DNA from 4 places in the Desulfovibrio sp. GTC20076 genome. Region 1 is predicted to be linked to each of the others. Evidence: predicted binding sites of a transcription regulator. Region 1 holds the regulator's gene; each other region holds the start of a gene.
What was found. The regulator sigma-54, encoded in region 1, starts transcription at its own class of promoters, with help from an activator protein. The targets are predictions, from matches to a motif close to CTGGCACGGNNNNTGCTT.
Positions count from the first base shown of each region.

Region 2: a site for sigma-54 is predicted at 1,435-1,452, ahead of ACZ495_RS02225 (DVU0150 family protein). Genes of this name have one in related genera too.
Region 3: a site for sigma-54 is predicted at 1,833-1,850, ahead of speB (agmatinase). Genes of this name have one in related genera too.
Region 4: a site for sigma-54 is predicted at 1,389-1,406, ahead of flgB (flagellar basal body rod protein FlgB). Genes of this name have one in related genera too.

Region 1 covers NZ_AP039366.1:1,463,596-1,467,502, reverse strand. The annotation lists gene ACZ495_RS06425 (PTS sugar transporter subunit IIA) at 1-133, opposite strand, end outside; gene rapZ (RNase adapter RapZ) at 168-1,043, opposite strand; gene hpf (ribosome hibernation-promoting factor, HPF/YfiA family) at 1,167-1,706, opposite strand; gene rpoN (RNA polymerase factor sigma-54) at 1,867-3,291, opposite strand; gene ACZ495_RS06405 (CTP synthase) at 3,598-3,907, opposite strand, start outside.
Region 2 covers NZ_AP039366.1:493,365-497,271, forward strand. The annotation lists gene ACZ495_RS02220 (sigma 54-interacting transcriptional regulator) at 1-1,303, opposite strand, end outside; gene ACZ495_RS02225 (DVU0150 family protein) at 1,549-1,851, shown strand; gene ACZ495_RS02230 (sulfite exporter TauE/SafE family protein) at 1,862-2,926, shown strand; gene ACZ495_RS02235 (DUF4881 domain-containing protein) at 2,940-3,533, shown strand; gene ACZ495_RS02240 (hypothetical protein) at 3,599-3,907, shown strand, end outside.
Region 3 covers NZ_AP039366.1:2,551,488-2,555,394, reverse strand. The annotation lists gene ACZ495_RS11275 (hypothetical protein) at 327-860, shown strand; gene mnmM (tRNA 5-(aminomethyl)-2-thiouridylate-methyltransferase MnmM) at 995-1,657, shown strand; gene speB (agmatinase) at 1,960-2,844, shown strand; gene panB (3-methyl-2-oxobutanoate hydroxymethyltransferase) at 3,074-3,907, shown strand.
Region 4 covers NZ_AP039366.1:568,716-572,622, reverse strand. The annotation lists gene fliE (flagellar hook-basal body complex protein FliE) at 1-276, opposite strand, end outside; gene flgC (flagellar basal body rod protein FlgC) at 333-770, opposite strand; gene flgB (flagellar basal body rod protein FlgB) at 935-1,348, opposite strand; gene ACZ495_RS02560 (IbrB-like domain-containing protein) at 1,772-2,389, opposite strand; gene ACZ495_RS02555 (phosphoadenosine phosphosulfate reductase) at 2,818-3,907, opposite strand, start outside.

The sequences.
Region 1 (3,907 bases):
CATCCACGCTGATAGAACTGCAATCGCTCTGCGGGCCAAGGATGAATTCTGCGGTGCGCAGCATGGCCGAGCCGTAGTCGGCGTGCGCGACAACGATAATTCCCACCTGTGTCTTCTTGCTTTCGTCCGTCATGGCGTTCCTCTTGGCGCAGAGTCTGCCAATTTTTTCAGCCAAGTTCAAGGTGCCGGTGTTCCAGGGTTACCGGATAGTCTGCCTGTCGAAGGGCCTGGGTTACTTCTTCCGCCATGGCCACCGAGCGGTGGCGGCCGCCTGTGCAGCCCACGGCAATGGTAACGCGGTAGCGGCCCTCAGTTTCCATCAGCGGCAGAATGAACAGCAGTAGGTCTATGAGCTTGACGCAAAACTCGCGTGCATGGGGCTGCTCAAAAACATATTGTGCCACCTCTTTGTCTTTGCCGCACATGGGCCGCAGATCTGCCACAAAATAGGGATTTGTGAGAAAACGCAGATCAAAAACAAAGTCTGCCTCACGCGGGACGCCATATTTGAAGCCAAAGGAAATAACATTGACTCTGATGGCGCGCAGCTTGCTTTTACTGTCGCTCCAGCGTTTCTGAATGGCGCGGCGCAGGTCATGAATGGAAAAACGTGAGGTATCAATAACCAGGTCAGCCATTTCGCGCAGCGGACTCAGGCTGTTGCGCTCAGACAACAGGGAAGCCTCAAGTCCCATGCCTTCACGCTCCAGCGGGTGCGGGCGGCGGGTTGTGGCGTAGCGGCGTATAAGTTCCTGCGCGTCGCATTCCATAAAAAGGAGCATGGGGCGTATATTCACGGCCGCAAGGTCAGACAGGGCTTCGTTGATTTCATCCAGAAAATTGCTTTGCCGCAGGTCCATGCCCAGGGCGATGCCCTTGAAGTGGCTCATGGAGGGGCGGGACATCATGTCCACCATTTCGGGAGCAAGGCTCGCGGGCAGGCCGTCCACCACAAAATGGCCCATGTCTTCAAAAACTTTGAGGGCCGTGCTTTTACCCGCTCCGGAAAGACCGGTGACAATGCACACGGCTACGGGCGGCATCGGGGCAGCAGTTTCAACCACCGGCCCTTCGGGCCGCGGGTGTGTGGCGGTGCTCATGAATCCCCCTGAAATTTCCGGGCCGCCCCCGCAACGGCGTTCTTGGGGCGGCCCGGAACAGGCGTGTTATAAAACAGGGTCGATCAGCGCGTAGCCGCTTGTGCGTGTGCGGTATACGACGTTGATGCGGCCGTTTTCAGCGTTGAAAAAGACCAGGAATTCGCTGCCGATAGAATCAAGCTGCATGAGCGCCTCGTCAAGGTGCAGGGGCTTGGCCGCCAGGCGGTCAGTGCCTTCCACCGGTTGCGGGGCCTCGGCTTCTGCCTCGATGTTGTAGGTGAACACATCGACATCGGCGCTGCGCGCCTTGCGGCGTTGGGTTTTGACCCGTGAAACCTGACGCTTGATCTGCGCTTCGACCTTGTCTGTCACAAGGTCGATGGCGGCGTACATGTCCGTGGTCTGTTCCGTGGCGTTGATGTGCAGTCCTTCCCCCACAACGGTTACTTCGCAGCGGTGGCGGAATTTATCTACGGTCAGCACGACGGTAACTTCAAGACCGGCGGACTTGCCGAAAAAACGCCCCAGCTTTTCCATGCGGCGGCGGGCATATTTTTTAAGATGGTCGGAGGCTTCAAAGTTTTTGAAGGCAAAAGAGATATTCATATAATCCTCCTTTTGATGGCGGTTTCCGGCATGGCAACCGCGAGGTCCCGCCCTTGGGCGGGCAGCGAAGCAGTGGCGGTTTACGGCCCTTTTTCGCAATCTTGCGCGTCATTCGCCGTTGGGGCGGCCGGGACCGGGGTTCCGGGACGCGGCGGAAAGATCAGAAATGCTCCTTGCGCCTGGAGGATGAGGGGATGTCAAGGGCGGTACGGTATTTAGCCACAGTTCGCCGGGCAATATTGACCTTGAGGCGTTCCTTGAGCATTTCGCCTATGCGCTCGTCACTGAGCGGCGATTTGGCGTCTTCTTCGGCAATGAATTTTTTAATGAGCGCCTTGACGCTTTCGGAGCCGACCTGGCTGCCGTCGTCCAGCTCAAGCCCGCTGTTGAAGAAAAATTTGAGTTCAAAAATACCGTGCGGCGTGGCCACGTATTTATTGGTGGTAATGCGGCTCACGGTAGATTCATGCATGCTGATGTCATCGGCAATATCCTTGAGAATAAGGGGGGCCAGCCGTGTGACGCCTTCTTCAAAAAAAGGCTGCTGATGCCGCACGATGCTTTCCATCACCTTGTACAGTGTGCGCTGACGCTGGTACAGGCTCTTGATCAGCCATGTGGCCGAGCGCATTTTTTCCGTACAGTATTCTTTTTCCTTGTCCGAAGCGGTGCCCATGTTCATCTGTGTCAGGTTGGAAAGCTGGAGCTGCGGCAGGCCGTCTTCGTTCAGCAGGATGATAAATTCATCGCCCATTTTATACACGAACACGTCCGGACTTACGTAGGCCGGTTCACCGCCGCCGAAGCTCGCTCCGGGCAGGGGGTCAAGGCTCTGGATGATGTCGAGATATTCCTTCAGTTCATCCATGTCCAGCTTGAACTTGCGCAGCAGGGGCTTGTAGCGTTTGGCTTCAAGGTCTTCAAGGTGCGCGTTGACAAGCTCGAGCAAAATGGGGTCGCGATCATACTTGAGGCTTCGTATCTGCACAAGCAGGCATTCGCGGGCATCGCGGGCAGCTACGCCTATGGGATCAAACATCTGTACACGTTCGAGCACGGCCAGCGCCTCGGCGGGTTCCGCCCGGGCCATCTGGGCAACCTCTTCAATACTGGCCTGCAGGTAGCCCGCAGATGAAAGATTGCCGATAATGATTTCGCCTATATCTTTCTGGGCTTCGGTAAGGGAAGAGAGGCGGAGTTGCCAGAGCAGATGCCCTTCAAGGGTGGGTTTGGCGGAATAGCGGGCTTCGAGGGGGGAGATGTCTTCCGCGGCTTCATACTCGCGCGGCTGCACAAGGCGAGGAGTACTGGCGAATTCACCAAGGTAGTCCTCCCAGTCTGCATCCTTGGCAAGATCCTTGTCGTATGCTTCCTCAGCACCGCTTTCCCGCCGGTCTTCCACGTGTTCCTGTGCGGCGTCGTCTCCGTGGGATTCCTCAAGAAAGGGGTTTTCCAGCAGTTCCTGCTGCACGGTTTCCAGAAGCTCCAGACGCGAGAGCTGAAGCAGTTTGATGGCCTGCTGTAATTGCGGGGTCATCACCAACTGCTGAGCCAGTTTTAATTGCTGTCGAAGTTCCAGTGCCATGTGCGTTTTCCGCCTTGAAAAATCCAGAAGCCTTATATTTGTGGTTACAAGTAGTGTGCCATAGTGGCAAAAATTACGCAATAGCCAGAGGTTGCACCATCAAAAGTAAGAAAGCACGGCTAGTTGGATCAAACTTTGCATAAAAGGGAAGCCGCTTTTTTGTTTTCAGGCGGCCCGAGTGAAATATACAGTGAAAAGATAATGTTTCAAACATGTTGCTGTGCGTTCAGACAAGCCTGCAAATAAAAGCGCGGGCCAGAGGCCCGCGCGAAGGTGTGTAAAGAGGAAAGCCCCTCACGCCGGGGATCAGACCTTGGCGTGCTTTTTAGCCGCGCCGATGAATTCCCGGAACAGCGGATGGGCATTCATGGGGCGGGACTTGAACTCGGGGTGGAACTGGCAGCCCAGGAACCAGGGATGTTCCGGCAGTTCGATGATCTCCATCAGGGAGCCATCGGGCGAAGTGCCGCTGAATATCATGCCTTTTTCCGCCAGGGCTTCCTTGAATTCATTGTTGAATTCGTAGCGGTGGCGATGGCGTTCTTCAACCATGTCGGTCTTGTACGCTTCAAAGGCGCGCGATTCGGGCATGACCTTGCAGGGATAGGAGCCAAGG
Region 2 (3,907 bases), 970 kb from region 1:
TGATGCTGTTCTTGATGCGTTCCATTTCCAGAGGAAGCTGCGGCAGGGCAAGATCTTCATCATTATCGTGGATATTGCGGTTGCGCAGTTCGCCGGCCATGACATTGAGTGACTTGCCCATTTGACGCGCCAGCCACCACAGGCTCAGGGCCAGAAGAACCATGCCGCCCATAAAGCTGACCGCATAAATGCCCATAATCTGCATACCGGTGCGCGTAGTGGTGAAGCTGGTGTCCAGAACGGCCAGTCCTCCCAGCACTACAGGTTCGCCGCCGGAGCCGGGATTGAAAGCAACGGGGACATAGCTTACCCGTTCCACGCGCATCTGGCCGTTGCTCCATATGGTGCTGCTTTCTGTCATGGGCAGTTGTCCGGCATGGCCCCCCTGCACCTCGGCTACCATGCTCCAGTAGTTGATATGGTCCGGGCTGGGGCGAAAGGCCATGCTGAAGCCGGGACGCCCGTAGTCACCCCAAAAGCCCGCCCGAACCGCATCGTTGCCAAGGCTTTTGCCCGCAAGGGCCGCGTCGGGAACTTCAGACTGAAATATCATCCAGCCGTCGCGGTCGAAAAACAGGCTGCGCACGCGCGTGTCCGTGCCGGATGCGGCGATGGGCGCATCCGGCGAAGAATAGCGCGAAACGATGTTTCTCAGGTCTTTCATGTCCAGCGACAGCAGCAGATAGCCCTGGAAATTGCCGTTCTTGTCATGCACGGCGGTAAAAAAACGCAGTACATGCAACGAAACGCTTTGCAGGGATTTATTGACCGGAACCATAGCGTACACAGCTTCCATGGGTTGCCCGACATTGACATAGCCGGGGCGCTGGTCGCCCCCCAGGTTATGAAAAGGGCTTGCGGGGCTGTCGAGAGCCACCTGCATGGGGATATTTATGATGCGCCCTTCATGATTCAGCAGCAGGTAGCGGCTTTCAGGGGTCAGACCCACATAGGCCACTTCGCGGTACTGCAGGCCATCGGCTCTGGCGCGAAATTCCATTCTGCGGACCATGTCCTGCGGTTCCATGGAGCCTGCGGCCAGAATAAGCAGCTGGTTGCGCGTTTCGGCCAGGGCATGTTCCAGGGCCAGACTCATGGCCTGCGCCTGAAGTTGCGCGTTGCGCGCTATTGCGCGGTTTATGATGTGCTCGATACTGCTGCTTGTTGTCAGAAAGATAAGCAGCAGCACGAGCGTCAGCAGGGGAAGCCCCAGCATGAGCATGCGGCTGACGAGGCTGCGATTCATAAAAAAGGAGGTGACATCGAGGGTGCTTCCGCCGGGAAGCGTTCTGTAGAAGCGCATTGTTCCCCCTTGGCTAAGGTTGCGCAAAAAAGCGCAAGCTTTGCGCCCACTATAGGCATCTCGGGAAAATCTGGCAAGTTTTTTCGCGCAAAATTGAGAAAAAACCGGCAAAATACGGCAATTATTACGCAATGGCATGGCGATTGCTATCTTTTTCACATTCACTGCGTGACAGTCGGCATGGCCCGGTGGGGGTACTGCCGAAAGAGAGTCCAAAGGATCTCAAAACAGAGTGGAGGGTTCTTATGAAAAAGATGCGCACGCTTATGACCTGGCTGGCGGGCTGCGCGCTCATGCTGGCCGCCATGCCCGGTCTGGCTCTGGCTGCAGGGGGCAAGGCTGCGGCGGTGGTGATTGTGGCCGATACCCGCAAGCTGGACGGCATCCTGTACTGGTGGGCGGAAATGTACAATGAAAGCCATTTCTTTTTCGCCATCCTGACCATGCTCATCATTCCCATTGTGGGCTGCATTCTTGGCTGGCTGGCCGACCTCGTGATGTCGCACATCGGCATCGACCTCAAGCACCGCGAACTGGCCGAAAAGTAAGGAGGCGCATATGGATTGGCTGTATATCTTGATGCCCATCTCCGGCGTGTACATTTTTTGGCCGGGGCTTATCATTCTTGGTTTCGGCGTGGGCATTATCGGCGGGTTCTTTGGCCTGGGCGGCGCGTGGATGGTAACCCCAGGTCTGAATATCCTGGGCTTTCCCATGGCGTTCGCCATCGGAACCGACGTGGCGCAAATGGCCGGTAAATCGCTTATCTCAACCATGCGGCACGGCAAGTTCGGCAACGTTGACTACGCCCTGGGCATCACCATGCTCATTGGTACGGTCATTGGCGTCGAAATTGGCGCGCAGATGGTCATGTGGCTTGAGCGGATCGGCTCGGTAGACAAGGTTGTGCGCTGGCTCTACGTGGTGCTGCTTATATCCATCGCATGGCTGGTGTTTCATGATGCCGCCGTGCGCCGCCGCAAGGAACGTGAAGCCAAGGCGCAACACAAGGAACTGGATGCCGCTGCCGTCGGCATTGACTGGGCCTCCAAGCTTCAGGCCATAAGGATACCTCCCGTTGTCCATTACAAGCATGCCAACATCACCTGTTCTGCGTGGCTGCCTATCACCGTCAGCCTCTTCACCGGCTGGCTGGCAGGCATCCTCGGTATCGGCGGCGGTCTCATCCGTATGCCCGCTCTTGTCTATCTTGTGGGCTGCCCCACCCATCTGGCAGTGGGTACGGACCTCTTTGAAGTTGCCATCTCCGGCCTGTATGGCACGGCGTCCTACGCGTACAAGGGCCGCGTGGAGCTGCTGGCCGCGCTCATCATGCTGTGCGGCGCAGCCGTTGGCGCGCAGATAGGCGTGGTGGCCACCAAGTACGTCAAAGGCTATGGCATACGCTTTGTTTTCGGCCTGGCTGTTCTGGGCTGCCTCATGTCGGTCGTTCTCAAGCTTCTGCAGGCAGAATTCCCCGCCTGGGGCTGGCTGCTTGGCCCCCTTGCCACTGTTGAAGTTCTTGGTTTCGTAAGCGCCATCTCCATCTACATCGCGGTGAAGATGGTCCAGGGCGCCAAGGCGGAATTGGCCGCCAAAAAGATGCGGGCAGCGAACAGCTAGGAGGGACACAGCCATGAAGATTCGTAGTTTGCTGCTTATACTGGTGCTTGGGCTTTCCACTTTCCTCACTGCCTGCAACTTCGAGGGCGGGGTGGAACAGGGCCGCTGTGTGGCCTTCAATCCCGAAGCCAAAACACTGACCATCGTGGTTGACGTTACTCACGACCAGTTCAATCCGCATTACAGCGGCGGCGTGCATACATTCAAGCTGCCCACCGTTGCCGGCGAGATGGGACCTCTGCCTGAAGTAGGCGGACGCCTCATGATCGACCTTGAAAAGAATACAGTGCTCGTATTTGATCCCGAATCCAAGACCGTGCGCGAAATCCCCGTGCAGTTTGTGGATGTGGAAAAGAATATACGTCCCAGGCATCCCAAGGTTGCGGGCAAGACCTTCCCTGTTGTTGACAAGGAACAACAGACGGTCACCGTATACTCAAACCGCCTGAGCGCCCTGATCACCTTCAAGGTCCCGGCTGGTGATATAGACCTGCCCCCCTATGTGTGGGCTGCGGGTAACGAAATGCGCATTGCCTTCCGCAACTCGGACAAGAACCAGGCCATACGCATCATGAACGTGACCAGGACCAACATCTTCAGCAAGTAGATCATTGGCATCAAGAATACCGGGGCGGGTTGCCCGCCCCGGTGTAAACGTTTCCGGAGAACAGCATGAACAGCTACAAGCAGCACCTTTATATCAGTTGCGTCCGCATTGCGGCTAACGCGCTTATGGTGGGCGCCATTTTTGTAGCCATGTACCAGTCGTCGCGCAGTTTTGACGCGGCAGAACTGACGTTTTGCGCATGGTTTTTCGGCATCACCATTCCCTTGTGGAGCGGGGCATTCTGGCTTACGCGCGTGGTTCGGCGGCGTTTTCCCGCCGAAGGGCAAAGCATGGTGCATCTGCCGCGCATGGGCCTGTCCCTGGTAAGCTGGCGTGTGCTTGACCAGGTCAAGGGTTCGCAGCTGGTCCAGCAA
Region 3 (3,907 bases), 1.1 Mb from region 1:
CGCTTTTTTTGTGTCGTATGGGCAGGCAGTACGCGGATGCTTTTGTGACCGCACGCGCCCCTGCACTGATGGCTGCCCGCAAAGCGATATTCTGCGCGGCTTCACAGCGTTTCACATTGACGCGGCCGGCCCCTGGGAGTACATATAGACACTCTTGCGACATTTTTCGCATGGCTGCGGGACGGCACGTCCACTATGCACCCGCACGAGCACGGCGCGCCCGCACCCACTGCGCGGCATCCTGCCCGCACGGGCGGCGGAGCGGCAATTTCCACGGCGGCAGATCGGCCTTGCCCGGCCATGCCGGAAAACATGAAGGAGTTTTCATGCCTGAAGAACAAAGCCAATTTCAAAGCGCCGTCGCCAGCGTGCTTGAATCGGTCATGTTTGAAAACTGGCTGCGCTTTTATTTCATCAGCGAAAAGCCCGAATCCGCTTCGGACGAAGGTGAAACGCCGCTGTTCATGGCAGTGCCTGTCAAGGGAATGGAGCGTATAGCCGAGCTGTACCCCCACCTTCTGCCGCTGGCCGACGAGATGAACGGCAAGGAAGTGACCTTTGAAATGTCGCAGCGCGCCATCTGCAACTACATTGCTGCGTATGTGGACGGCAAGCTCATTGCCCGCGACAGCGCGGCCATGATTTTTAACAGTTCCACGTTCCAGGTGCAGATGCAGCTTTTCAACACCTGGGTGCAAATGCACGAAGACCAGCTTGACCGCGGGTTTACGGAGTTCGGCGCGTGGCGCAAGCTTTTTGATGAGTGGCGGCAAAGCCCCGGCGCCCGTGAACTGGCCGAAAAGATGACATTGAGCCTGCACAGCGCCTCGGCCGGGAGCGACAAGGATACGGTGCAGTAGCCGTGCGCGATGTTTGCCGCAGGGGCTGGCCGGCGGCGCGGCTGTCATGAATACTGTGGACAAGACGAAAAAAGCGCCCGGATGCAGGGCATGTCGCATCCGGCAAGGTTGCTTACCCGGTGCGGCGACTTTCTTTGCTTGAGCATCTGGCCCACGCGGCTCTTGAACGCGCTTTGGTGACCTGCGCTGCGGACGCATCTTCTGTGCCGCATGGCGGGCAAGGCGCACAGGCTGCCGTGGGTGCGGCGCCCGGTCTCCTGCTGGTGGATGCCACGGCCGGCAACGGGCATGACAGCCTGTTCCTGCTTGGCGCAGCACCCCGCAACGCGCTGCTGCTGGCTATGGATGTGCAGGCTCAGGCCGTGGCAGCTACGGGCGCCCTGCTTGCGGCTCACGGTTTTGCGCATGCGGCGCGGGTGCTGCACACGGGTCACGAATGCCTGGCAGACGTGCTGGCGGCGCTTGCGCCGGAAGACCGGCAGCGGCCCCTGGCGTGTGTTGTTTTTAATCTGGGCTGGCTGCCCGGCGGCAACAAGGATCTGGTCACCACCCCTGCTACATCGCTGCCTGCCCTTGAGGCTGCGCTGGAAGCTCTGGCCCCCGGCGGCTGCATCAGCCTGCATTGCTACACCGGGCATGAAGGCGGTGCGGAAGAGGCGGCCGCCCTTGAGGCGTGGGTACGCAGCCTGCCGCCACGGCGCTGGCGTGTGCTGGCGCTGGCCGACGCCAACAGGGAACGGGCTGCCGAAAGCCTGTTGCTGGTGGAGCGTCTGCCGGTGAGAAAAAATAGGGCGTGAACTGACCCTGCGAGCGCGGGCGGCAACGGTGCGAGATAATTTTTTGTACAAATACTGGCGGACAATGTGGGCCGCAGGCGGAGGCGGTAAAAGTTTTTAAACTAAACAGGATTTGTTCCTGAAATTAATAGTATTGAAATACAATGTGTTGAGAGATTTTTGCGTAACGCATTCATTGGCACGGCCATTGCACAAAAGAAAGTACCTTCCTTTCTTTTGCTGACAGCCTCCTCCAAAATAGAACGGCCTGCCTCCCCAAGCGGGCCGTTTTATTTTCACACAGCGCAGACATGAGGACAGTCATGCAGCATTTTCTGGCATCAGAATACAGCCCTGTTTTGCCTGAACAGGCGGGTTTTCATATCATCCCCGTTCCGCTTGAGCAGAGCGTTTCTTACGGCGCGGGTACGGCTGGCGGCCCTGCGGCTCTGCTCGAGGCCTCGCAGCAGCTTGAAGCCTGGGAATGCGGACATGCCCCGGGCGAGACAGGTTTTTATACCGCGCCGCCTGTGGACTGCGGCGGCCCTGTTGAAAAGGTGCTCGACCGCATCGAGGCTGCCACGGCCCGCGCCATTTCGTGTGCGGCCCTGCCCGTGCTGCTCGGCGGCGAGCATACCGTTACCCTTGGCGCACTGCGCGCCCTGGCAAAAGAAGCGCAACGCAGTGGCGAGCCTCTCGGCATCGTGCAGTTCGACGCCCATGCCGACCTGCGGTCTTCGTATGAAGGAAGCCCCTATTCCCACGCCTGTGTGATGCACCGTGCCGTGGCCGATCTTGGCCTGCCGCTGGTGCAGTTTGCCGTGCGCGACTTTTGCCGCGAAGAGGCCGAGGTGCGCAAGGCGCATAATGTTACGCATTATGATGCCTATTTCATGGCGCGTGTGGGCCTGCCCGAGCAGCCCCTGCCCGAGGATTTTCCCCGGCGTATCTATATCACCTTTGATGTGGACGCGTTTGACGCATCACTCATGCCTGCCACAGGCACACCTTCGCCCGGCGGCATAAGCTGGCGCGAGGCCCACTTCATTCTTGAGCGCTGCGTGGCCGGGCGCAGGGTAATCGGGCTTGATGTGGTGGAGCTGGCGCCCATACAGGGGCTGCACCATTGCAACTTTACGGCGGCCAAACTGACGCATCTGCTTATGGGGCTGGCCCATGCGGCCAATACCGGCCCGGATGGGGCATGATCAGAAGCGCTGTGGCAGCCGCCCGCCCGCAGGCGGCCCCAACGGCTAACTGTAAGAGTGTTTCAGGCGGTCTTGCCCTAAATGCAGTAATGGCGCTACAATAACTTGAGATGTATATTCTTTAAGGTACAAGGCGCTGGCGGGACGCTCGTGTCCGGCAGGGCGGCATTTCCGGCGTTCACGACGCCCTCGGCATCTCCGGCAGGATTTTTTTACAAGGAGCAAAGAAATGAAAAACACTGTGGTCACCTTTCGTGCCGCCAAGGGGCAGGACAAGCTTGTTGTGCTTACCGCCTATGACTACAGCACGGCCCGCGTCATGGATGCCGCCGGGGTCAACGCTCTGCTGGTAGGGGATTCTCTCGGCATGGTCATGCTGGGGCATGAGGATACGCTAGGCGTCAGCATGGACGACATGGTCCGTCATTGTGGCGCAGTGGCACGCGGCGCGGAGCAGGCCCTCGTTATCTGCGACATGCCTTATATGAGTTACCACACAGGAATTGATGAGGCTGTGCGCAATGCCGGAAGGCTGGTGACGGAAGGGCGCGCCCAGGCCGTCAAGCTGGAAGGCGGCGCGGAATTCTGCGATGTGGTGAGGGCCATTGTACGGGCTTCCATTCCTGTCATGGGGCATCTTGGCCTTACGCCCCAGTCTGTGAACGCCATGGGTGGCTTCAAGATGCAGGGTAAGACTCCGGCAGCGGCCCAGAAACTGCTGGACGACGCCCGCGCCCTTCAGGAGGCCGGAGCCTTTGCGCTGGTGCTCGAATGCGTACCCGCCCCGCTGGCTGCCCGTATTACAAAGGAACTTGCCATTCCTGTCATCGGCATCGGCGCAGGGGCCGACTGCGATGGCCAGGTACTGGTCTGGCAGGACATGGCGGGCCTCAATGCCCGTCCGCTGCCACGCTTTGTAAAATATTTCGGCTCGGTGGACATGGCCCTGCGCGATGCCATCGAAGCCTATACCCGTGAGGTGCGCGTGGGGGCTTTTCCCGGTGAGGAACATTGCTATCCCCTGCCCGAAGGTATGGAAAAAGCCCTGAAAAAGCTTAAATAG
Region 4 (3,907 bases), 890 kb from region 1:
CTGGTTTACCTTGTTCAGTGAATCCCTGAGGGTTCCGGTAAAGCTGCTCTCGGAAGTTACCGGGGTATGCGCCTTGCCGGGAAACTGCACCATGTCCACCTGGGCGCCGAAATTTTCGCCGGTATCCACCTTGCTGCGGGCAAGGCTCTGATCCAGGGTGCGGGAAAAAAGCGTTTTGCCGCTGACAGACGAACCCTGCTGCAGGCTGCCCTCTACCCTGTTGAAATGCTGCATGGCCTCACTGTACGCGCGCATGCCCACTGACTGTATGCTCATGGCCTTCTCCTGAATTGCCTCAGCGGCTCCGCCCGGTCAGATGGGCGGTAAAAATCTTATTTGCCGATTTCAAGGGCTTTTACATACATGCCCTTGATGGCGTCCACAGTGGTGACGTTGGCCTCAAAGTTGCGTTGCGCCGTCATGAGGTTGGCCATTTCTTCCACCACATTGATGTCGGGGTACATTACATAGCCTTCGGCGTTGGCATCGGGATTGCCCGGTTCATACACCCGCTTGAAGGGGCGGTTATCCATAGTTACGGCCATCACGCGCACCCCCTTGACCGCACGGTCAAGCGCCGAGCGCATATGGACGGAAAAAGGATCATCCACGTCAGCCGTCTGCTGCACCACGCTGCGCCGCCGGTATGGCCCGCCCAAGGGCGTACGTGTGGTTTTGGCATTAGCCAGGTTCATGGATATGGTATTGATACGCGTACGGTCGGCTGCAAGCCCCGATGCGCTTATGTCAAATGCTGTCATGAAGTCCATGGCGTTCTCCTGATCTCAAATCAATGCTGTCCCGCCGGGCTGGCTACGAAAATGCTGTTCCCGTCCGGCAGGCTGCCTGCCCTGAATACGCGTTGTTACTGTACGCCGAAGCAGGCAGAAAGCAGCGCGGGCAGAAATGGAAAAATATTGCGGCAGCAGGCCCGCTATGCCTGCTTGCCGTCTTGTATGACTGTGTGGATACCTTCGAACGTTTTGGTAAGAACCTGCGCAAGGGCCGTAAACTGCAACTGGTTTTTGGAGTGCTTGGCCATTTCCTTGTCAAGATTCACCCGGTCTTCACCGTGAATGAGCCGGGGCTTGAAGGCTTCTGACCATTCGGGCCTGAAACTTGAAGGATCAAAGGTCGAAGGTATGTGTTCCGCGCTGGTACGGCTCATCTGCCCTTCCATATCCTGCCCGAGGGCAGTCTGAAGCTCTTTTTCAAAGCTCAATTCACGCGGTTTGTAATTGGGGGTGTCAATGTTGGCCAGGTTGCCGGCAATGATGTTCTGCCGGTCAAGCTGCATGTTCATGACCGTACCAACAAGGCCGATCTGGCTGCTGAACAAACTTTTCATAGATCCTCCCGCAGTCCTTCTGGATTGCTTGGCAGTCATAAAGCAACATTTGTTCCAAATACATATTATCAATATAAAACGTAATGTTAACAAATAAAAATGCATCAAAAAACAAACCGGTCCCGAATTTCGCCACTTTATTGACGTGACGAAAACCGAAACCGGAGAACACGAAGCCGCAGTGAATGCTGTTTTCAGGGCATCTCGCCACCCTGGCGATAATATGCCAGCAGAGCATCATTTTTTGCCAGCCCCGAGGCCCAAAACCTTTCTGACGGCAAAAGCAGTACGCGGGAGTCAAAAAACATCAAGGCAGATACGAAGTCCGCACAGGGCGCGACCAGCGCAGGCACAAGAGAAAAAACACCGGTCCCGCCAATCCGCATGCCTGCTGCCACGAACTCACAATACGGTACGGCGCGGCTATTCCCAGGCCCTGGAAAACTCCCTGTCTGCAAAAGCTTCGGCCAGACCAGTCATCTGCTTCAGCCGCAGGACTTCGTCAGGGTCCATGCCCAGCTCCCGGCCAATACGCTCGCTGCTCCAGTTATAGCCTTTCAGGGCAGTCACCAGCTTTGCCGTCAGCTCGACCTTGTGCGCGCCTCTGGCCATGTTATGCCGGACCGTGGACGTAATCCTGTCTTCAAAAGGCTTGTCCAGCTCAACGATGAAAAGATATCCCGAAAGGGCCTCGCGAACTTCGGGCGCATTTTTTGCGACGCTGCGGCGATGAAAGCCGTCCACAATCTGAAAGGCGCCCCTGCTGCCCCGGGCCACAACCACAGGCATGGTCTGGCCGTCTTTAGCCATGGACAGGCGCAGCAAACGCATTTCAGGCGGCGCGACCTTGTTGGGGTTGTAATCGTTGCCTTTAACCTTGTCCACGCGCACCAACTGAGGGCGCGCGGCCGGATGAGGCGTATCCAGATACCGGGCGGCCATATCCACAAGACGGTTATATACTTTCACCCGCTGGTCAAAACGGCGGGTATCAGACAGCAGCGCGTCTTCCAGAGAATTTATCCATTGCTCAAGTTCCATTGGACTCCCCTAACCATAACACATATTGAACAAATCGGCCTCTGGGGTTCCCGTGCGGCATAAAGCCCAGCGGCGCATAGCGTGATTCCAGCCATATATAGTCTGTAAGCCATACGGACCGGGCATGGTGCCGCCGCGCATACTCAATGCAGTGACGCAAGACTGTTTCCAGAAGCATGCCGTCCCCAGCCGGGCTGTACAGATGGCGTAGCAATCCCCTTTCACCCTGCAACCGTATGGACCCGAAAGCGTGCACCGTGTGCCGCTCGGCCGCCACATACCACACCTGCCCGGGACGGCTTGAAATCGCGCAGCCCAGGGCATCCCTTGTGGTGGCGCAGGCGCAAAACTCTCCTATCCTGCCAAACAGCTGTGCATTTTTTTCAGGCTCGCTCTCATGAACAAATTTTTCGATGCGCATAACCGCCCTACCTCCCCACACGCAGCACCCACTCCAACTGCTTTTCCATTTCCCTTTTTGTCTGACTGAAAGAAAGGCCTTTGCACCAGTAGTCATTTTTTAAAAGCACCTTGCAGATCCGCCGCCAGCTCGGCGCTTTGCGGGCGGCCTCCAGCCGCGGCTCCGCTTCATCCGGGATAACCGCAACACCGTGTTCGCGCCACCAGCGCACAAAACTGTGAATCTTGTTGCGGTAATGATCCGCCGTACTGTCAGGCATGGAAGACAGAAGAAATTCGCAGTAGCTTTGCCATGTATGGCCTTCCGGAAGGCTTATGTGATAATTGCCCATCACATTGCCGGAAGTTGCGGCGTGCCGGTTGCCGAAGTTCGCCCCCTGCACCCGGCTGACAAGCCGCGCCCACGTCTCCGGCTCCAGAATCTTGAAAAGCCAGAGGCTCTTTCGCTGGTCATCGCCAAATGGCTGGCAAAGGCGCATTTGTGCAAGACTAAGCCCCGCCATATGCATAAGGTCGTAGATATGGTTATAGTCCCACTGCATCCGCCCGTGAGCCGTCCAGATATCTTCTGTCCGCCAGTCATATATCGGATAGGCGTTGACAAGCCCGGTTCCAGAAACCGTAGTCCACCCATGACGATTCCAGCGCCGCTTGGTCCACGACTTGATGGTGCGAAAACGGTTCAGGCTTTCATCACTTCGAATGCCCACAAGGCAGGCGCAGGGGTTTCCCTGAGAAAAATGCTGCCCGAACAAAGGCACAAACTCTTCAAACTCCATCCCGCGCCGGAACCATGAAAAATGTTTTTCATCACTGATAACTCCCGGATGCCGGGGAAGTTCACGTATCCATTCCGCACGGGCTTCGGGATCCCAGCAGAGCCAGTGCGGCTGGGTCTGGCTTACGGCATTGCGCAGATGCAGGGGCAGGCAAATCCAGTGTGGCCTGATTTCCGGCCGGGTCATGATTCTGGCGACAAAATCGGCAGTGTGCCTATACCAGGCCTCAAGATCTATGTGCAGCACATCAAGCGGAAGCCTTTTTTTTCTTCGCGCCACTTCCAGAGCCAGATGAACAAGGCAGCCCGAATCTTTACCG